2 regions of the Stenotrophomonas sp. YJH_SMC_106-19 genome follow, and region 2 is predicted to be linked to the other one. Evidence: predicted binding sites of a transcription regulator. Region 2 holds the regulator's gene; the other holds the start of a gene.

Region 1 (7,609 bases), on a different contig from region 2:
CGATGCGCTCGGCACTGGCCCGGTCCGGGCAGGTGGTCAACAGCAGCAGGACGGGATCGACGGTCGGCATGACCGTCGAGTATAGGGCCGCCGCCGGATCAAGGTCCGGCGGCGGCGATGGACCGCTGCGTTGCGCGGTCAGTTGGCCAGCTGGCAGGTCGCCGGCTTGGCCGAGGTGAACAACGCCGGCGTCGCCCACTCGGGGTGGTCGATGAACGGGTTGCGGTTGCCCTGGAAGCTGTAGATCACGTCGTTGCGCGCGCGCTCGGCGTCGTCCGGCGGATCGGACAGATGCCAGTCGATCAGGGTCGAGAGCAGGCCCATGTAGGCCGGCGAACTGCTGGTCCTGACGATCCGGCTGCGGTCGTCGGTCAGCTCCAGGTCCGGCTCGGACTGGCCGGTGGCTGCATCCTTGCCGCCCTCGTAGCGGATCGCCATGTACATCACCGCGCGCGCCATGTCGCCCTTGCGATGGCCCCACACCTCGAAGGTGCCGGTGTTGCCGTCCGGCGTGCGCACCCAGTTGGAATTGCCCGGGTAGCCGCCGCTGCCGCCGCCATGGCCGTTGTTGGCCTCGGTGGCGCGCTCGCCACAGTTGGCATCGCACTTGCCGAACGGCTTGTTGCCGCGGTCGGCATTCCACTGCGCATCGGTCAGGTACAGCATGTGGGTGTCGGTGTAGGGCGCGTAGGGCAGGCCCTTGTCGCCGGTGGTGCTGGCAAAGCCCAGCGAGTTCGGCCAGGTGTGCTCGCGGTTGTAGGTCAGGCCGCTGCCCGTGCCAGCGCGATCGCTGACCTTGGCGTAGCTGCGGTTGCGATAGGCGTCGAGGATGCGGTTGGGATTGTTCGGATCCTCGTCGGCGATCTCCAGGATGGTCCAGGTGCTGGTGCCCGACCCGCTGTACGGATAGGCGGTGTGGCCCTTGATGGTCGCGTGCAGCGAGCAGCGCAGCTGGCTCGGGCTGGAGGTGTTGACCCTGGAGTAGTAGCCCGCCGGTACGCCGGGATTGCCCGGATCGGGGTTGCCCGTGGCGCTGGCCACGGTGAAGGCGATGCGGCTGTCGGCAGCCGGATGCGCGCCCTGCAGGTCGGTGATGCGCGCGGCGCGGATGTCGAAGCGGCAGGCCTCACCGGCCACCAGCGCGGTGTTGGTGGACAGCTTCACGCTCCTGCCGCTGGCCGGGTGGGTCAGCGGTACGCTGCCGGAGGCGCCGCAGCTCAGCGCGAAGGCGCCGCTGGCCAGGTTCACCGTCTCGCTGAACACCACTTCCAGATCGGCCGCGGCCGGGAACGTGCTGCTGCCCTGGGCGGGGGTGGTGGTGGACACCGATGGCGGCGTATTGGGACCGGGCGTACCCCCACCGCTGAAGGTCTGGCCGTTGTTGCAGCTGCCGAAGGTGTGCGTCGCCGATTCGGCCCAAGTGAAGTGGGCGTACTGGCTGCCGCTGCCCGTCAGCTGCAGTGAGGTGCCAGGGGCCGTGCTGTTGGTCTCGGCCACCGGAATGTTCTGGCTGGTCATGCCTGCGGCAGGACCGCCGGAGGCAGTGATCGTGCCCTCATAGCTGAGGAACTGGACCACCTTGCCGCTGGCGTCGACCAGCGCGATGCCGTCGTTGGGGCCGTTCTGGATGCCGTTGGTCGGATAGCTGACCACGGCCAGGGTGGCGCTGCCGCACCCGGCGGCGCTGCCGGCAGGGACGGCCGTGTTGGCGTACACCGAAGCGGCCGACGGCGTGCTGCCGTTGTAGAGATACAGCCGATAGCCGGACAGATCCTCGCCGGCGGTGGCCACGACCTCGATCGCCTCGCCGACGTCACCGGCTGCGGTGCTGTCGTCGTAATGCAGTTCGTTGATGAAGACCTCGGCCTGGGCCGGCGCGGTGGCCAGGGCCAGCACGCAGGCGGTGGCGAGCGGGGACAGCAATCGCATCGACGACTCCTTGTGATTGGGAATGCGCGGCCGAGCCTAAGGCCGATCCAGTGACACTTTGTCGTAAATGAACGTCAGATATCTGACAGTGCGACGTTGGTCACCTAATTCGGGGCCACCCCACCGCACTGCCGCAGCGTCCGGCGCGGAAACTTTTTTCGCGACGCCCCTTGAAAGCCTCCCGGGGGGCTCCATCTCTGCCGTGCTCCCGACCTTGTCGGGTTTCTTCACGTGCGGTTCTGGCACTCGCCTGGTGCGAGTGCTAACATCGCCGGACTTTTTTAGACCAATCAATCACTTAAGAGGTCTCCTATGAGCATCAAGCCGCTGCACGACCGCGTTGTGGTCAAGCCGATCGAAGCCGACGAAATCTCCGCCGGTGGCATCGTCATCCCCGACTCGGCCAAGGAAAAGTCCACCAAGGGTGAAGTCGTGGCCGTCGGCCCCGGCAAGCCGCTGGACAACGGCAGCGTGCGCGCGCCGTCGCTGAAGGTCGGTGACAAGGTCATCTACGGCCAGTACGCCGGCAGCTCGTACAAGAGCGAAGGCGTCGAGTACAAGGTCCTGCGCGAAGACGACGTGCTCGCCGTCATCGGCTGAGCCCCGCCGCGACCTGTTTCAACCTGATCCCCACATCCCAGCCGCCGGGCACGGCCCGGCGCGACCAATGAGGTAATTGCAATGGCTGCCAAGGATATCCGTTTCGGTGAAGACGCCCGTTCGCGCATGGTGCGCGGCGTCAACGTTCTCGCCAATGCCGTCAAGGCCACCCTCGGCCCGAAGGGCCGCAATGTCGTGCTCGAGAAGAGCTTCGGCGCCCCGACCATCACCAAGGACGGCGTCTCCGTCGCCAAGGAAATCGAACTGGCTGACAAGTTCGAGAACATGGGCGCGCAGATGGTGAAGGAAGTTGCTTCGCGCACCAACGACGACGCCGGCGACGGCACCACCACCGCCACCGTGCTGGCCCAGGCCCTGATCCGCGAAGGCGCCAAGGCCGTTGCTGCCGGCATGAACCCGATGGACCTCAAGCGCGGTATCGACAAGGCCGTCGTGGCTGCCGTCACCGAGCTGAAGAACATCTCCAAGCCGACCGCTGACGACAAGGCGATCGCCCAGGTCGGCACCATCTCGGCCAACTCGGACGAGTCGATCGGCCAGATCATCGCTGACGCGATGAAGGAAGTCGGCAAGGAAGGCGTGATCACCGTTGAAGAAGGCTCGGGCCTGGACAACGAGCTGGACGTGGTCAAGGGCATGCAGTTCGACCGCGGCTACCTGTCCCCGTACTTCATCAACAACCAGCAGTCGCAGACCGCTGACCTGGATGACCCGTTCATCCTGCTGCACGACAAGAAGATCTCCAACGTCCGTGACCTGCTGCCGGTGCTGGAAGGCGTCGCCAAGGCCGGCAAGCCGCTGCTGATCGTGGCCGAGGAAGTCGAAGGCGAAGCGCTGGCGACCCTGGTGGTCAACACCATCCGTGGCATCGTCAAGGTCGTGGCCGTGAAGGCCCCGGGCTTCGGCGATCGTCGCAAGGCGATGCTGGAAGACATGGCCGTGCTGACCGGCGGCACCGTGATCTCCGAAGAAGTGGGCCTGTCGCTGGAGAAGGCCACCATCAAGGACCTGGGCCGCGCCAAGAAGGTGCAGGTCTCCAAGGAGAACACCACCATCATCGACGGCGTGGGCGACAAGGCTGCGGTCGAATCGCGCGTTGCGCAGATCAAGACCCAGATCCAGGACACCTCCTCGGATTACGACCGCGAGAAGCTGCAGGAACGCGTGGCCAAGCTGGCTGGCGGCGTTGCCGTGATCAAGGTGGGTGCGTCCACCGAAATCGAAATGAAGGAAAAGAAGGATCGCGTCGACGACGCCCTGCACGCTACCCGTGCAGCCGTTGAAGAAGGCGTGGTTCCGGGCGGCGGCGTTGCACTGGTCCGTGCGGTCACCGCGTTGGCCGGCCTGAAGGGCGCCAACGAAGACCAGAACCACGGCATCCAGATCGCCCTGCGCGCGATGGAAGCCCCGCTGCGCGAGATCGTCGCCAACGCCGGCGAAGAGCCGTCCGTCATCGTCAACAAGGTCAAGGAAGGCAGCGGCAGCTTCGGCTACAACGCCGCCACCGGTGAGTTCGGCGACATGCTGCAGTTCGGCATCCTGGACCCGACCAAGGTGACCCGTTCGGCGCTGCAGAACGCGGCCTCGATCGCTGGCCTGATGATCACCACCGAAGCCATGGTTGCCGAAGCTCCGAAGAAGGACGAGCCGGCCCTGGGCGGCGCCGGTGGCATGGGCGGCATGGGTGGCATGGGCGGCATGGACTTCTAAGGTCCGCTGTTCCCGATGAAGTGAAAAACCCCGCCGCAAGGCGGGGTTTTTTTTGTGGGCGGCTGGGGGCAGGCCGGACGCCTGGATGATGCTTAAGTTATTGATACATGGCGCCTTAATTCGGATGTGCTAGCATGGTTACATGGATATCAAGGGCCGGATCCTGCGCCAGATTGACCCTGCTAGGCCGGGGGTTTTCTTGCGTTCCGAGTTCAATGATCTGGGTGGACGTACGCAGGTCACTGAAGCCTTGCGGGCCTTGGTTGAGAGCCACCAGCTTGAGCGTCTTGAGCGCGGTATCTATGCGCATCCGGGCACTGTGGCGCGGCTCGGACGCGCTGGTCTTCTGGCAACGAAAGAGCATGGATCGGCGCGCGGCAACGTTGTTACGGCGATTACCAAATTGGCGCGTCGGCTCGCCAAACGTGAAGGCGTACAGTACGCGGCGCGTTACATGGATAGCTGGGCCAGTGCAGTGACATCACTGGCGGGCGACACCGTGCAGAGTGATGACACCGATGATCTGCTGGTCGCATTGACCCGCGAGGACAAGCTCTCCGGTCAGGAAATGGTAAAGCTGGTGATGGCGCATCACAGGCTCAAAGGTGTTTGATCCGTTCGGTGACTATGAGGCGGTGGGATACCTGCGAAATCATGCAGGCGAGAAAGACCTTGAGTTGATCAAGATCGCGGAGCATCAATTGTTTCGCGCTCAGCTGCCCAAGGCCTTGAAGTATCTCGAGCAAGCTGCGCATATCGACTATGCCGCCTTCCTCAGGGTCCATCAGATTCTGTTCGAAGGCCTGTACCCGTGGGCGGGAATGGACCGCGCAACGGTCGCGCCAGACAAGCACGTAACCAAGGGGCACGTTCACTTCTGTCATCCATTCGAGTCCCAGCGGGCAGTGGTGCATGCGCTACATCTGGCGCAGGAGAAGGGGCGGATCGCTGATGCACCGGGTCTCATCATGGGATTGTTCGCATACGCCCATCCCTTTCTCGATGGCAATGGGCGCGCGATGCTACTGGTGCACGCAGAGCTCTGTCATCGCGCCGGGTTTTCAGTGAACTGGACTGCTACCCGGAAAGATTCTTATCTCGCCGCATTGACTGCGGAAATCGAGTCGCCGGACCAAGGGCATCTTGACGGATACCTGCGGCCCTATATTGGCCCGCAACTCGATCGTCATGTGTGGTCCCAACGTATCGATGGGCTCCGCGGATTGGATGGAGTACGCACAGGTGAAGACCAGGTTGCAGCGTATGAAGATCCAGCTGTCGCTGCTGGGTACGACGCGTTCGATCAAGCCCGCAATTACCACATTCCGGAGTAGTGGCCCCCGCCGCGAGGTGGGGATCTTTGTCGTCATCTGACAAAGCTCTTGTTGCCGTATTCCCAATCCCACGGCACCCCCGTCTCGCCCAGCACGAAGCGCACCAGTGCCGGAAAGGTCGCTTCGGCGCGCACATCGTTGCCCAGGAACACTACGCAGCGTTGGCCTTGTTCGACGCACACCAGCGTGTTGCCCACCGCATCGTCATGTCCGCCCTTGTAGAAGCCTGCGCCCTGTGGACCGGTGAATGTCACCACGCCCAGTCCCGCAGCCAGGTTTCTGCGCCGCTGCGCCACCGGCAGTTCCGGCTGCAGCGTCGGGAACTGGCTGGCGGTGGTGATCGGCAGCTGCGGCCGCACCAGCTCCCGGCGCATCGATGCCGACAGCCCCTGGCCACTGACATAGCCGGCCGCGAAATTGCCCATGTCGGCGATGGTCGTGTCCATCGAACCGGCGGCACGCACGCGGCTGCGTTCATCGTGCGGTTCCGTCGTGCCTTCGGCGGTCCAGCCGTCGGCCAGATTCGTGGCGAAATCCTCGCGCCACATCATGCTGGTGCGGGGCATGCCGAAGCGGTCGAATACGCGCTGCTGCATGAGCGTACCCACGTCCAGGCCCAGCCCGCGCTCCAGCACGAACTGCAGCAGGATCAGGCCTTCGCCGGAATAGCCATAGCGGCTGCCCGGATCGAAGTGGAATTTCAGTCTTCCGTCCGGCTCCAGGAATGCAAAGTTGGCAAAGCCGCTGGCATGGTTGAGCAGCAGGCGCGGGGTCAGCCGGCGCCAACGTTCGTCGCCGGCCAGCACGGTGTAATCGGCGTACTTCTTCGGCTCGGCCGGATAGTCCGGTAGCGGTCTGTCCAGCGCGCTGGCGATGCTGGCATCCAGATCGATCACCTTGTCCTGTGCAAGCTGCGCGATCAGGTGGCCGAAGGCCATCTTGGTCAGCGATGCCGCATACATCACCGTGTCGGTCTGTAGCGGTTCGCCGGCAGCGTTGCGCTCGCCATAGGCGGCGACGTGCACGACCTTGCCACCGTCGACGACGGCCACTGCCATCCCGCGGACGTGGGCGACCTGCATCAGGCGCTTGGCTTCGGCATCGATCCGGGCCGGGGAGGGCACGGGAGGGGGAGCGGCCATTACGGCGGCGGGGAACAGCGTCAGCAACAGCAGGACGGCACGGCGCATGCGTGGAACTCCTGGCGGGACGTGGCGCGATGCTACCGCAGCTTCGGCTGCTTGCAGCCCCCTGCGCGAGGAGTGCGCCCGGCCGGGCCCGGCGGCAGGCCCCGTAGGTGTTGCGCTCCATCCCGTCATGAATATGATTAGGCACCTAAACATATTGGAAATCACCGTGCTTGAGGCAAAACATGGCGCCCTTCTGGATGAGGCCCGGCGACGTGGCCACGCCAATGTCGCCCTCCTGCATCTGTGCTTCCAGCTGCTGTCGCTGTCCTCGGCGATCGATCGCGACTGCGCCAGCCGGCTGGCACCGCACGGGCTCAGTGAGGGCCGCTTCATCGTGCTGTTCCTGCTGCACGGTGCCGGCGGCACACTGTCGCCGCATGCGCTGGCCGAGCGCGCCGGCGTCACCCGCGCCACCATCAGCGGCCTGCTCGATGGCCTGCAGTGCGAAGGTCTGCTGCAGCGGCGCAGCGATGCGGACGATGGTCGTCGCCTGCAGATCGTGCTGACCGCGCAGGGCAAGCGCCTGGCCGAAGACCTCTTCAATCAGCACACGCAGTGGATCGCGGGCCTGTTCAACGGCCTGGACACTGCCGAGCAGGTGCAGCTCTCACAGCTGCTGGCCAAGGTGTGGCAGCACACCGGCGGCAGACGGAAGGACCTGCAGTGAGCGCAGCGATCAGCCCGGCGCGAAAGCATCAGCTGGATACCGGGGCAGCCGCCAGCACGCATCTGGCGGAATGTCTGGCCGTGGACTTCGCGGTGTTGCTGCAGACCGTTGCGGTGCTGCCGGAGACTGCCATTCAATGCATGCGCGATGCCGCCAGC
Region 2 (7,609 bases):
GCAGCTGGTGCTGGGAGGGCTCGGGCTGGCCCGGCTGGCCGCGTTCCAGGTCAGGGACGACATAGCGGCCGGGCGGCTGCTGCCGGTGCTGGAAGAGGCCAATCCCGGCGATCTGGAAGAGGTGCACGCGGTATTCCTGGGGCAGGGTGGCTATCTGCCGCTGCGGGTGCGTGCGTTCCTGGATTTCCTGGTGGAAACGGTGGATCTGGCGCGGCCGCTGGGGTGAACCTGCGGTGGGACGGACCGGGCGTCGCTCGACGCCGCCGGCGTCAGACCTGCAGCAGCTTGCGGGCGGCCGCGCGCGCTTCCTTGCTCACTTCGACGCCACCGAGCATGCGTGCCAGTTCTTCCTCGCGTGCCTTGAGGTCCAGCTTCTCCACCGCACTCTGGGTCATGCCTTCCACCGGTGCCTTGCTGACCCGGTAGTGGGCATGGCCCTTGGACGCGACCTGCGGCAGGTGGGTCACGCACAGCACCTGGCGCTTCTCGCCAAGGGCGCGCAGTTTCTGGCCGACGATGTCGGCCACCGCGCCACCGATGCCCGAGTCGACTTCGTCGAACACCATGGTCGGCACGGCGTCCAGGTCGAGCGCGGCCACTTCGATTGCCAGCGAGATGCGCGACAGTTCGCCACCCGAGGCCACCTTGCGCAGGGCGCGTGGTGGTTGACCGGCGTTGGCCGCGACCAGGAACTCCACGCGTTCGGCGCCCTGCGGGTCGGGCTTGCCGCCGTCCTGGGGTTCCAGCTCGATCAGGAACTGGCCACCGCCCATGCCCAGCTCGGCGATGATGCCGGTGGTGGTGGTCGACAGCGCGGCCGCCGCACTGCGCCGGCTTGCGGTCAGTGCTTCGGCCTGCACCCGCCAGGCGGCCGCGGCCTTGTCGATCTCGCCGGCCAGGCGCTGCAGCCGTTCGTCTGCGCCGCGCAGCTGCTCCACTTCGGCATGCATGCGCTCGCGCTGCGCGCCCAGTTCGTCCATCGGCACGCGATGCTTGCGCGCAAGGTCGTGCAGGCGGCCGAGACGGCGCTCGTTCTCCTCGAACTGTTCGGGGTCGGCATCCAGGTCGTCGTGCACGCGGTCGAGCAGTGACAGGGCTTCGTGCAGCTGGATCGACGCGTTTTCGATCAGGCTGTCCACCTCGCCCAGGCGCGGGTCGTGTTCGATCAGCCGGGCCAGTTCGTGCCGCACCTGCTGCAGCTGATCCAGCGCCGAGCTGCCCTCGTCGCCGTTGAGCTGGTTGCTGGCGGCCTGGCAGGCGGTCAGCAGCGCGCTGGCATGGGCCTGGCGCCGATGACTGGCGCCCAGCGCGAGGATCGATTCGGGCTCCAGATCCTCACGGTCCAGTTCGCGCAGCTGATGCTCGAGGAAACCGATACGGTCACTGACGTCGCCCTGCTGCGACAGCGCCAGGGATTCATCGACCAGTGCCTGCCAGGCGGCTGCGGCGCGGCGGACCTGACGGCGCTCTTCCTCGTTGCCGGCATAGGCATCGAGCAGGGCCAGCTGGGAAGGACGCGCCAGCAGGGCCTGCTGTTCATGCTGGCCGTGGATTTCCACCAGCAGCGCGGCCAGTTCGCCCAGCTGGGCGAGGGTGACCGGGCGGCCGTTGATCCAGGCCCGCGAACCGCCGTCGGCGCGGATCACGCGGCGCAGCTGGCACTGGTCCTCATCGTCCAGCTCGTTGTCGGCCAGCCACTGGCGTGCGGCCTGCAGATGCTCCAGCGCGAACTCGGCCGACAGCTCGGCACGGGCGGCACCGTGGCGGACCACGCCACTGTCGGCGCGCAGGCCGGACAGGAAGCCCAGCGCGTCGACCATCAGCGACTTGCCGGCGCCGGTCTCGCCTGAAACCACGGTCATGCCAGGCCCGAATTCAAGTTCGGTGGCGCGGACGACGGCGAAATCCTTGATCGATAGGTGTCTGAGCATGGGTCTGGGGGTAGCTGAGCCGCGCAACGCTAGCACGCGCACGCGGGCGGTCCAATGGCTTGCCAAGGTGATCCGGCGCCATTATCTAGTCTCCGTGTCTCACAGGTTGATTCCATGCACGGTTCCGCCGACCAACTCGCCCCGCGCGCGCGCCATCTGCTGCGCACGCTGATCGCGCGCCACATCCAGGATGGTGAGCCCGTGGGCTCGCAGACGCTGGCGCGCGTGGCCGGGCTGGAAGTCAGTCCGGCCACCATCCGCAACATCCTCGGCGACCTGGAGGACCTGGGCCTGCTGGCGTCGCCGCATACCTCCGCCGGGCGGATCCCGACCGCGCATGGCTACCGGGTGTTTGTCGACAGCCTGCTGCAGATGCAGCCGCCGGGCGAGGGCGAGCTGGCCCGCTTGCGCCAGGAACTGGCCGGTGGCGGCAGCACCCAGGCCCTGCTCGGCAGTGCCTCCGAGCTGCTGTCGGCGATGAGCCACTTCGTCGGCGTGGTCAGCGCGCCGCGGCGCGAGCAGTTCGCCTTCCGCCAGATCGATTTCGTGGCGCTGGACGGCCGCCGGGTGCTGGCGATCCTGGTGTTCGCCGACAACGAGGTCCAGAACCGGGTGATCGAAACCCGCCAGGACTTCGCCCCGGGCCAGCTGGAGCAGGTCGCCAATTACCTCAACGCCCATTTCGCCGGGCTGCCGCTGGCGGAGATCCGGGCGCGCCTGCTGCTGGAGCTGCGCGATGCCCGTTCCGAGCTGGAGCAGCTGCTGGCGCACAGCATCGAACTGGCCGAGCAGGCCCTGCAGCCCGCGGCCGACGACATGCTGGTGGCGGGCCAGACCCGCCTGATGGGGGTCCAAGACCTGTCCGACCTGGAGCGCCTGCGTGAACTGTTCGAGCTGTTCTCCAGCAAGCGCGAGATCCTGCAGCTGCTGGAGCGGACCATCCAGGCCCCGGGCGTGCGCATCTTCATCGGCGAAGAGACCGGGATGATGCCGCTGCAGGGGGTTTCGCTGGTGACCGCCCCGTATGCGGCCAATGGGCAGGTGCTGGGCGTGCTGGGGGTGATCGGGCCGAAGCGGATGGCCTACGACCGCATGATCCCGCTGGTACAGGCCACCGCCGACGTGCTGGGCGCGGCCTTTTCACCGACCGGGCGCGGATCCGGTGCCGCGGACGCTTGAAACGCAGCATCCCGCCCACACTAGGGTGGGTGGAGGCGGGGAGTGACCGCCAGGGACCCAGACATGAACCACGAACATCCAGATTTCGAATCCCAGCAGAGCGCCGCCGACGCGGCCGCCGCAGCAGGCGTCAATGACGAAGTGGAGCGCCTGCGCGCGGAAGTCGAGCAGGTCAGGGCCGATGCGCTGCGTGAGCGCGCCGACCTGGAGAACCAGCGCAAGCGCGTGGCCCGCGACATCGAGCAGGCCCGCAAGTTCGCCAACGAGAAGCTGCTGGGCGAACTGCTGCCCGTGTTCGACAGCCTGGATGCCGGCCTGAAGGCCGCCGGCGACGACCCGCACCCGCTGCGCGAGGGCCTGGAGCTGACCTACAAGCAGTTGCTGAAGGTCGCCGCCGATAACGGCCTGGTCCTGATTGACCCGACCGGCCAGCCGTTCAACCCGGAGCACCACCAGGCGATCAGCCAGGTGCCGGCCCCGGACGCCGCCCCGGGCAGCGTGGTGACCGTGTTCCAGAAGGGCTATCTGCTCAACGAGCGCCTGCTGCGGCCGGCGCTGGTGGTGGTGGCCGCCGACTGAGCGGTCGATCCGGGAGCGGCCGCCGGGCATGGCCCGGCGCTACCCCCGGATCGTCATCGCCGGGCAATGCCCGGCGAACCTTGAACGGCTGAACACAGCGTTCGGGAGATGGCTTGAATGTTCCACGAGCCTCCCCCACATCCCATTCATCCACCGGCCGAGCGGCCGGACTGACATCCACACAGCATTTCTCAGGAGTCTCCCCCATGGGCAAGATCATTGGTATCGACCTCGGCACCACCAACTCGTGCGTGGCGATCATGGACGGCGGCAAGGCCCGCGTCATCGAGAATTCGGAAGGCGATCGCACCACCCCGTCGATCGTCGCCTACACCAAGGACGGCGAAGTCCTGGTCGGTGCCTCGGCCAAGCGCCAGGCGGTGACCAACCCGAAGAACACCTTCTACGCGGTGAAGCGCCTGATCGGCCGCAAGTTCACCGACGCCGAGGTGCAGAAGGACATCGCCCACGTCCCGTACAGCATCCTCGCCCATGACAATGGTGATGCGTGGGTGGCCACCAGCGATGCCAAGAAGATGGCGCCGCAGGAAATCTCGGCCAAGGTACTGGAGAAGATGAAGAAGACCGCCGAGGACTTCCTCGGTGAGAAGGTCACCGAAGCGGTCATCACCGTGCCGGCCTACTTCAACGACAGCCAGCGCCAGGCCACCAAGGATGCTGGCCGCATCGCGGGCCTGGACGTCAAGCGCATCATCAACGAGCCGACCGCGGCCGCGCTGGCCTATGGCCTGGACAAGGGCGACAACAAGGATCGCAAGATCGTTGTGTACGACCTGGGCGGCGGTACCTTCGACGTCTCGGTGATCGAGATCGCCAACGTCGACGGCGAGAAGCAGTTCGAAGTGCTGGCCACCAACGGCGACACCTTCCTGGGCGGCGAAGACTTCGACAACCGCGTCATCGAGTACCTGGTGGAAGAGTTCAACAAGGACCAGGGCATCGACCTGCGCAAGGATCCGCTGGCTCTGCAGCGCCTGAAGGACGCTGCCGAGCGTGCCAAGATCGAGCTGTCCAGCGCCCAGCAGACCGAAGTGAACCTGCCGTACGTCACCGCTGACGCGTCGGGTCCGAAGCACCTGAACATCAAGCTGACCCGCGCCAAGCTGGAAGCGCTGGTGGAAGACCTGATCAAGAAGTCGATCGAGCCGTGCCGCGTCGCCCTGAACGATGCCGGCCTGCGTTCGAGCGACATCAGCGAAGTGATCCTGGTCGGCGGCCAGACCCGCATGCCGAAGGTGCAGCAGGCGGTGACCGAGTTCTTCGGCAAGGAGCCGCGCAAGGACGTCAACCCGGACGAAGCCGTGGCACTGGGTGCGGCGATCCAGGGTGGCGTGCTGGGCGGCGACGTCAAGGACGTGCTGCTGCTGGACGTGACCCCGCTGTCGCTGGGCATCGAAACCATGGGCGGCGTGTTCACCAAGATCATCGAGAAGAACACCACCATCCCGACCAAGGCCTCGCAGGTGTTCTCCACCGCCGAGGACAACCAGTCGGCCGTGACCGTGCACGTGCTGCAGGGTGAGCGCGAACAGGCCCGCTTCAACAAGTCGCTGGCCAAGTTCGACCTGTCCGGCATCGAGCCGGCGCCGCGTGGCCTGCCGCAGGTGGAAGTGTCCTTCGACATCGACGCCAACGGCATCCTGCATGTGTCGGCCAAGGACAAGAAGACCAACAAGGAACAGAAGGTCGAGATCAAGGCCGGCTCGGGCCTGTCCGAGGAAGAGATCGCCCGCATGGTCGCCGACGCGGAAGCCAACCGCGAAGAAGACAAGAAGTTCCAGGAACTGGTGCAGGCCCGCAACCAGGCCGATGCCCTGATCCACGGCACCCGCAGCGCCATCACCGAGCACGGCAGCAAGGTCGGCGGCGATGTCATCGGCAAGGTGGAAGCGGCTCTGGCCGATCTTGAAACCGCGATGAAGGGCGACGACAAGGCACAGATCGAAGCCAAGTCGAAGGTGCTGGAGGAAGCCGGCCAGTCGCTGTTCGCCGCAGCGTCGGCAGAGCAGGGCGGTGCCCCGGGCGCCGATGCCGGCAATGCGGGCAAGGGCAACGACGACGTGGTGGACGCCGAGTTCACCGAAGTCAAGGACGACAAGAAGTCCTGATCCGGACCGACGCGGGACGCTGCCTGGCAGCGTCCCGTTGTCGCATCAGGGTCCTGACCGCCTCCGGCGCGTCGGGGCGCCCGACGCAAGAGCGGACCTGGTTCCGCTCTTCCGCTTTGACGAATCCCGACATTCCGGAAGCCGATTCACGATATGAGCAAGCGCGATTACTACGAAGTGCTGGGCGTGGCCCGCACCGCCAACGAAGAAGAGCTGAAGAAGGCTTACCGCCGCTGCGCGATGAAGTTCCATCCGGACCGAAATCCGGGTGATGCGGCCGCCGAAGCCTCCTTCAAGGAGTGCAAGGAAGCCTACGAGGTGCTGTCCGACGGCAACAAGCGCCGGATGTATGACAGCCACGGTCATGCCGCGTTCGAGCACGGCATGGGCGGGGGCGGTCCGGGTGGTCCGGACATGAACGATATCTTCGGCGACATCTTCGGCAACATCTTCGGTGGTGCCGGCGGCGGTCCGCGCCAGGCACGCCGCGGTGCCGACATCGGTTACGTGATGGAGCTGGACCTGGAAGAAGCGGTGCGTGGCGTCGAGCGCCGCATCGAGATCCCGACCCTGGCCGAATGCGGCGATTGCGATGGCAGCGGCTCGGAAGACGGCAAGGTGGAGACCTGCAACGTCTGCCACGGCCGCGGCCAGGTGCGCATCCAGCGCGGCATCTTCGCCATGCAGCAGGCCTGCCACAACTGCGGCGGCCGCGGCCAGATCATTGCCAAGCCCTGCAAGACCTGCCACGGCAATGGCCGTGTCGAGGAAGACAAGGTGCTGTCGGTGAAGGTGCCGGCGGGCGTCGACACCGGCGATCGCATCCGCCTGGCTGGCGAGGGCGAAGCGGGGCCGGCCGGCACGCCGCCGGGCGACCTGTACGTGGAAGTGCGCGTGCGCGAGCACCCCATCTTCCAGCGCGATGGCGACGATCTGCATTGTGAAGTGCCGATCCGCATCTCGCAGGCGGCGCTCGGCGATACCGTGCGCGTGGCGACGCTGGGTGGCGAAGCGGAGATCCGCATTCCGGCAGAGACCCAGACCGGCAAACTGTTCCGCCTGCGCGGCAAGGGCGTGCGTTCGGTGCGCAGCCGCAGCGAGGGCGATCTGTATTGCCGCGTGGTGGTCGAGACGCCGGTCAACCTGACCAACGACCAGCGCAGGCTGCTGGAGCAGTTCGAGGCCACCTTCGTCGGTGAGGAAGCGCGCAAGCACTCGCCGAAGTCCGCCACCTTCATGGACGGCGTGAAGGGCTTCTGGGACCGGATGACGTCCTGAATTTTCAACGCAAGCGTTGAACGGTAGCGCCGGGCCATGCCCGGCGTTTCTGTGCATGGGGTCAGCGGAAGAACGCCGCCGGGGTCTGCCCCAACTGGCGCTTGAACATGCTGGTGAACGCGCTGGGGCTGTCGTAGCCCATCGCCAGTGCGACATCGATGACCTTCTCGCCGGTCGCCAGCCGTTCCATTGCCGCCAGCAGCCGCGCCTGCTGCCGCCACTGGCCGAAGGTCATGCCCAGTTCGTTGGCGAAGTGGCGCTGGATGGTTTTCACATCCACTTCCAGTGACTGCGCCCAGTCCTGCAGCGTCGCATCGTCGCCGGGATGCTTCTGGATGTGCTGGCAGATCCGCTGCAGGCGCGGATCGGTGGGCGCGGGCAGGTGCAGCGGCAATACGTCCATGCGATGCAGCTCGTCCAGCAGCAGGCGCACCACGCGGCCATCGCGGCTGTCTTCGATGTGCTCGCCCTTGATCAGGGTGGCTGCCTGCAGCAGTTCGCGCAGCAGCGGTG

Evidence for each region. The regulator HrcA, encoded in region 2, represses chaperone genes, less so after heat shock. The targets are predictions, from matches to a motif close to TTNGCACTCNNNNNNNNNGAGTGCNAA.
Region 1: AC5P5M_RS05855 (co-chaperone GroES) is a predicted target of HrcA. The motif match lies at 2,169-2,195, and genes of this name have one in related genera.

What each region holds. Positions count from the first base shown of each region.
Region 1 covers NZ_JCAFRQ010000001.1:1,304,476-1,312,084, reverse strand. The annotation lists gene cutA (divalent-cation tolerance protein CutA) at 1-70, opposite strand, end outside; gene AC5P5M_RS05860 (endonuclease) at 139-1,929, opposite strand; gene AC5P5M_RS05855 (co-chaperone GroES) at 2,242-2,529, shown strand; gene groL (chaperonin GroEL) at 2,611-4,260, shown strand; gene AC5P5M_RS05845 (hypothetical protein) at 4,403-4,873, shown strand; gene AC5P5M_RS05840 (Fic family protein) at 4,866-5,594, shown strand; gene AC5P5M_RS05835 (serine hydrolase domain-containing protein) at 5,627-6,784, opposite strand; gene AC5P5M_RS05830 (MarR family winged helix-turn-helix transcriptional regulator) at 6,951-7,451, shown strand; gene AC5P5M_RS05825 (DNA alkylation repair protein) at 7,448-7,609, shown strand, end outside.
Region 2 covers NZ_JCAFRQ010000002.1:434,749-442,357, forward strand. The annotation lists gene AC5P5M_RS09635 (LysR family transcriptional regulator) at 1-226, shown strand, start outside; gene recN (DNA repair protein RecN) at 270-1,931, opposite strand; gene hrcA (heat-inducible transcriptional repressor HrcA) at 2,046-3,110, shown strand; gene grpE (nucleotide exchange factor GrpE) at 3,174-3,689, shown strand; gene dnaK (molecular chaperone DnaK) at 3,896-5,818, shown strand; gene dnaJ (molecular chaperone DnaJ) at 5,972-7,096, shown strand; gene AC5P5M_RS09665 (AraC family transcriptional regulator) at 7,158-7,609, opposite strand, start outside.